3 regions of the Proteus sp. GOKU genome follow, and region 2 is predicted to be linked to each of the others. Evidence: predicted binding sites of a transcription regulator. Region 2 holds the regulator's gene; each other region holds the start of a gene.
The links. The regulator Fur, encoded in region 2, represses iron uptake genes when iron is present. The targets are predictions, from matches to a motif close to ATAATAATGAGAACNACTATCAA.

Region 1 (2,285 bases), 1.0 Mb from region 2:
CATTAAAAATAATTACGCTAACTTTTCAGGCCGTGCTCGCAGAAAAGAATATTGGATGTTTACTCTGGTAAATACCATTATTATTACTGTTCTATATGCTATTTTAATGTCATCAATAGATATGAACACTGGTGAAACGAGTTCATTAGGTTCGATTGTAGGTATTATTATCGGTATTTATTCTTTAGCGATTATCGTACCTAGCCTTGCTGTAACTATTCGTCGTTTCCACGACCAAGATAAATCAGGTTGGATGTTCTTACTTGCATTTATTCCTGCTGTTGGTGGATTAATTGTTTTTGTCTTTATGTGCCTTGAAGGTACTAAAGGTGACAACAGATTCGGCCCAGATCCTAAAGCTTAATCTATTGCTGAATTAATATGACAATACAGTGAGTGTATAACTATTTAGTTTGCTCACTGTATTAATTGATTTTCCTATCATTGTTGTAACCATCTAAAATCGTTCCTCTCTTTAAATAGAATAATGCCAATACATCCCCCCCGCCTACATTGTACTTTAGTGTTTTTATTTACCTCTAGCTTTTCTAATTAATACTATCAAGTTATTACACCATGCTTATTGCGTTGATCTTTAAGTTTTTTCTTTATTGTGAGTTTGAACCTAATCACACTCTATAAGTAAAAAATACGCATTCCTTTACTAAATCAATATTAATGTTGATAATGACTATCATTATTAATTGAAAATGATAATATCTACGTCGATAAAACAATTAAATGAGTCAGGTAAAAAAACGTGAGTAACCAAAAAACACCTCAAGAAAAAAATATTTATAAACCAGCCCCTCCTCGCCTAGTTCAAGTAAAACGTATTACTGATGTTACACCGGGAATGCGCTGTATCACCTTTACGAGTGATGATTTAGATACTTACCCAGCAGATACTGCGGGTGCACATTTAAAAATATTCTTACCTTTAGAAGGCCAAGTTAAACCAACCGTACCGGGTTTTTCTGAAAAAGGCCCTAAATGGCCTGAAGGTGAACCAAGATCGATTGTACGTACTTATAGTGTTCGTGCTATTCGTCCTGAGCAAAAAGAGATAGATATTGAATTTGCCGTACATGATGATGCAGGCCCTGCCATTCATTTCGCGCTAAATGCTAAGCAAGGCGACTATATTGGGATCACTAATCCGGGTGGTCCTGATCCTTTATTAGTACCTGCTTCACATTACTATATGGCAGCCGATCCAAGTTCATTACCTGCTTTAATGGCTTTAATTGAAACTATGCAGCCTAATGTTCAAGGGAAAGTCATTATACGAGTAGAAGACGAAACGCATCGCCAAGAAATTAAACATCCTAGCGGTTTAGAGATAATCTGGTTGGTTGGCTCAGTTGAAGAACAAACTCAAAACTTAATTAATGAATTTATGTCATGGGAATTGCCCGCTGAAGATGTAGCATTCTGGATCGCAGGTGAGGACAAAATTATTCGTGCATTAAGACGCCATATTCGCCGTGATAACGGTTACGATCGTAGTTTGATTTATGCCATTCCTTATTGGCGTTTTGGTTATGACGAAGAAGGCTATCACGCTGAACGTCATCATGTTATGGATAACGAAGACATAAGCTAAGTAATAAAGTAAAGATCAAGTGTTGGCTGTACAGGCTGCATATTAAATACTTCAATAATATGCAGCCTTTTTTATTATAAAAATGTAATCAATGTATATTCTTCTTATCTTGCTGATAATTTCCATCATCATCTATATAGATGACGGTAATGACTTGATTGGTATCAACTCGTCCTTTATATTCGATTTTCTGTTTTGAAAACGGCGCTATCATTGTGGTATGAATTAAAGATTGCTCTTTATTCTCTTGTGTATATATTTTGGAAATCGTAAAAAAATAAGCTGAAGGATTACTAATCTCTAAATTCTGCTGTTCCTTTGTAATCTCAATCTGGTTAAAAATAGCGCTACTTGTTAACTCGAGTTGTTTAGGGCGATAAAAAAGCTTAATACGAGTTTGTAATGCTAATTGCAACGTGTTTGTATTTTCACCACTGTTGGGTTTAGGCGGAATATCAAGCACATTAAGATAAAAAATAGACTCTCTATCTTGAGGCAACTTATTGTCTAATTGTTGTATTCTTAATTGCGCTCCTCCATTAGAAGAAACTTTCATTATAGGAGGAATTACAATAAAAGGCGCCGTTGTCGTCTCAGGGGTTGATGAAATATCACCATCATCTATCCAAGATTGAACTAATGTTGGTTGTTCACTGCGATTAAAAATTTGCAATGACAG
Region 2 (2,285 bases):
AATGCGAGTTTTCAGGAAGAAGCATGTTAAAGCGATTGGATGATTTTTTATTAGAACCGCCATTGAAACCCTTTAAAGGTATAAAACGATTTATTGTTGAATTTCTTTTTTTTGGTGTAAAAGAGGCGCGTTCTTGTTTATTTGCCGGATTTTTCTTTTTTATTTTATTTGCAACACCAAGTAAAGGTATCTTTGGTATACCTCGTTATGACGTGCTTCTTATTCTCGCTATCGCTTTTCAATTATGGATGGTGTGGGGAAAGCTAGAAACATGGGATGAATTAAAAGCGATCTGTTTTTTCCACATTGTTGGGTTTGTGATGGAATTATTTAAAACATCAGCGGCAATTGGATCGTGGAAATACCCTGATTTTGCTTATACAAAATTGTGGGAAGTCCCTTTGTTTACAGGGTTTATGTACTCTGCGGTAGGAAGTTATTTAATTCAAGCATGGCGTTTTTTAAAAGTACGAATTGAACATTATCCACCTTATTGGATGGCAACTTTGGTTGCTCTCGCTATCTATATTAATTTCTTTTCTCATCACTTTATCGGTGATTATCGCTGGTATTTAACTGCCTTTATTTTAGGTCTTTATGCTCGTAGTGTGGTTTATTTTACTCCTTATGATACTGAGCGAAAAATGCCTTTATTACTCGCTTTTGTTCTAATAGGTTTCTTTATTTGGCTTGCTGAGAATTTCGGTACATTTTTTGGTGTTTGGCAATATCCTAACCAAATTGGTGCTTGGTCTGCTGTACATGCAGGCAAATGGGGCTCTTGGTCACTATTGGTTATTGTCACATTTACCATTGTGGTTCATTTAAAACATATTAAGCACAGTATCAGTGTGGCTAAGTAGAGTTATCCTCGGATTTTAGGCAATAAAAAAGGAACTGTGAACAGTTCCTTTTTTTTACTGAGAGATTATCCAGAATGAATTATTTCTCATCATGTGCGTGGCTATCTTCTTTGCAATTGCCTTCAGCGCAGTGGCCATATAAGTAAAGGCTATGATTGGAAAGCTTGATACCATGACGTTCAGCGATGTTTCTTTGGCGTAATTCAATTGCATCGTCTGTAAACTCGATAACTTTACCACAATCAAGACAAATTAAGTGGTCATGATGGTGTTGTTGAGTTAATTCAAATACTGATTTACCACCTTCAAAATTATGTCGGGTAACAATACCAGCATCATCAAATTGGTTTAAGACGCGATACACTGTTGCCAGACCAATCTCTTCACCGATATCGATGAGTTTTTTGTAGAGATCTTCAGCACTGACATGATGGCACTCAGGATCCTGGAGCACTTCCAAGATCTTTAAGCGAGGAAGTGTAACTTTTAACCCAGCATTTTTTAACGCTTTATTATTGTCGGTCATGCGGATTTAATCCTGTTGCTAATGGTGAATTTAATTTTTGTGCTCACAAATAGGTTTTATTCATTAATACTCGGGTGAATAAATAACCTCATTGATTATAGGCATGATATTTAAAAATAAACACCCCACCTATCACACTATCTTAGCACACCATTGAATAATTATCATTCTCAATATTGAGTATTTATTTTATCCCAGAATTTCGTCTAGGCTCATTTCTTCTTTGATTTGAGCAACCCAAGCGTCAACACGCTCTTCGGTTAATTCTGGTTGACGATCTTCATCAATCGCAAGACCGATAAAATGATTATCATCTGCAAGCCCTTTAGAGGCTTCGAAATGATAACCTTCTGTTGGCCAATGACCTACGATAACTGCGCCACGAGGCTCAATAATATCGCGGATAGTACCCATTGCATCACAGAAATATTCTGCGTAGTCCTCTTGGTCACCACAACCAAATAGTGCAACAAGCTTACCATTGAAATCAATATCTTCTAGTGTTGGGAAAAAGTCATCCCAATCACATTGTGCTTCACCATAATACCAAGTAGGAATACCTAGTAACAGAATATCGAACGCTTCGATGTCTTCTTGACTGGATTTTGCAATATCATGAACTTCGGCATTATCAGCGCCCAGTCTTTCTTGAAGCATTTTGGCAATATTTTCAGTGTTGCCAGTATCACTGCCGAAGAATATTCCTATGATTGCCATAAAGTGAGATAACCTCTTTTATTCTAAATTCGTTATATTTCAAATTGTAGCGTTATTGACTACGTATATTTTCACAAGTTACATACTTTCTTGTATGTTTCCAGTGACTCATTCACTTGTCACCTAGCTACACTTCAAAATATTTAGAGTATATTTGTCTGTGTTTGAACAATTACTAG
Region 3 (2,285 bases), 570 kb from region 2:
TCTTTGTACCGAAGGTGAACAGAAAATTGTGGGTTTAGAAATTAATGCTAATCATATTCGTTCAGCGAGAGAAGGCAAGGTAAGAGGTGTATGCAAACCGATTCATTTAGGACGTTCACACCAAGTCTGGTCAATAGAAATCTTTGATGATGAAGATCGTCAAGTGTGTATTTCTAGATTAACGACATCTGTTATTTCTTAAAGAATAAAAAAGACAAACGCACAGAGTGAAATACTCGCTTTGTGCGTTTTTTGTGTTTATAGATAATGTCAAAAAAATAAAAATAGAGAGAGAAAATAGAATTACTTCTTTATTTAGATTTTATTTTTAATGATAATCATTATCTTCATAATAAAAGATAAGACGATCAATAATGTTTACTATTTCTAAATTTAACACCACAGTATTATTAATTGCAGGTTTATTAATCAGTGGGTGCGATAATAATTCTACCTCTGAAACGAGTAATGATATAAGTAATATTTCGGTACAAACTGTTTCTGGTTTTAATATGGCTTATCCCACTTCGTTTTCCATGAGCAGAGAAGATACTGAAAATTATTTTAAATCATTACCAGATAATATTCAGGATGTCACAACGGAAATGATGGTTTATAAATCAGAACCCATTTGTGATTTGACAGAGGTTCGTCTGGTTTATTTTAAAATGATCGATGCAATGAGTTACGATGTAGATGCAGGAGCGCAAGGTATTGTAGATAATATCGCCATCATAGATGGTATGAATGAAATATCTACATCGATAAAACCATTAACTATTCCAAATGTGGAAAGTCGACATGTCTTTTTTGAAGGGAAATATGCAAAAGAGAACGTGAGTTATGAAGGTATTTTAGCGGCTGATCTTAAAACGAATCGAGTATGGCAATTGCAACTGATTAGCAACTTCAATAGCCAATCGGACAAACAAAAAAACAGTCAAATTCTTGAATGTACAAACAAATATATTCAAACCATCACTATTAATAAATAACATCAAAGAGCACACAAACCAATAAGAGGTCATCATATAAGTGGTGCTATCTTATTCCTCATCAAAGCATAAAAATGAATGTGAATAGGCTCAATAAGCGAGATGTAAAAGCACATTTTTATGCTTTTTTCTCTAAATTTCAGTGATAACATATAAAGTGTATTTATTTTGCAACTTATGTGCGTATTGTGCGAAATATAAGAAAAATTAAAAGTTTTATTTTTTAGAATGAAAAAATATAAAAGTGTTATATTACATTGCGTTAACATGTATTGTTAACAAAATGAGTGCAAAAATAGAACAAAAAATACACATTTACGGAATATCCTTTCAAAAGACATGGTTGAAGTGATAAGGGTTATCATTACCATTAGTGTCAGGAAAGATATCAATCTCCTTTCGAAATGAGGTCAGAAATGACAAACAACGTTGAAACTTTTTCTCTTAATGACACAGCTTGGCAAGGCATTGTATTAACGGATAATGCGGCAAAGCATATCTGCCATTTGGTTGAGAAAAACCCTGAAAAACAAGGGCTTTCCTTAAGTATCAAACCCTCCGGTTGTACAGGGTATGGTTATGTTATTGAACTCGCTACTGCCCCAAATGATGATGATCTTGTTTATGAACATAATGGCGCAAAACTCTTTGTTTCATTAAAAGCAATGCCATTTATCGATGGGTTGGTTGTTGATTATGTTCGTGAAGGACTTAATCAAATGTTTAAATTTAATAATCCTAAAGCTCAAAACGTCTGCGGATGTGGTGAGAGCTTCGGGGTATAACATAGTGAAGTCAGATTATGTCTCAGAGCAATGTTGAAATTGGTGATGAAGTTCAGGGATGGCTAAGCGATCACCACTATAAAGAAGGTTTTTATACCGATATCTCAACCGACACCTTAGAAAAAGGATTAAATGAAGCGGTTGTACGTGCAATATCGGCAAAAAGAAACGAACCAGAGTGGATGCTGGAATTTCGTTTAGATGCTTATCGCCATTGGTTAGAAATGGAAGAGCCACATTGGCTAAAAGCAGATTATCCATCGCTTAATTATCAAGATTATAGCTATTACTCAGCACCATCTTGTAGTTCATGTTGTGCTAACGGCAGTTGTGCTGGTGGCACAAATGAAGCTGTTACGAGCGATAAACAAGCTGCACAGGATTATTTAACCAAAGAAGTTGAAGATGCTTTTAACCAACTCGGAGTGCCTGTAAGAGAAGGGCAAGCTGTTGCTGTTGATGCCATTTTTGACTCTGTTTCTGTTTCAACAACATATCGTGAAGA

Region 1: the regulator Fur is predicted to act here: its motif matches at 682-704, upstream of EHE21_RS10260 (siderophore-interacting protein).
Region 3: the regulator Fur is predicted to act here: its motif matches at 1,344-1,366, upstream of sufA (Fe-S cluster assembly scaffold SufA).

What each region holds. Positions count from the first base shown of each region.
Region 1 is NZ_CP034105.1:2,200,747-2,203,031, forward strand. Features, by position in the region: gene EHE21_RS10255 (DUF805 domain-containing protein) at 1-364, shown strand, start outside; gene EHE21_RS10260 (siderophore-interacting protein) at 761-1,606, shown strand; gene EHE21_RS10265 (molecular chaperone) at 1,695-2,285, opposite strand, start outside.
Region 2 is NZ_CP034105.1:1,162,781-1,165,065, forward strand. Features, by position in the region: gene EHE21_RS05355 (DUF817 domain-containing protein) at 24-863, shown strand; gene fur (ferric iron uptake transcriptional regulator) at 943-1,389, opposite strand; gene fldA (flavodoxin FldA) at 1,579-2,106, opposite strand.
Region 3 is NZ_CP034105.1:1,737,319-1,739,603, forward strand. Features, by position in the region: gene menI (1,4-dihydroxy-2-naphthoyl-CoA hydrolase) at 1-202, shown strand, start outside; gene EHE21_RS08065 (hypothetical protein) at 375-995, shown strand; gene sufA (Fe-S cluster assembly scaffold SufA) at 1,412-1,780, shown strand; gene sufB (Fe-S cluster assembly protein SufB) at 1,798-2,285, shown strand, end outside.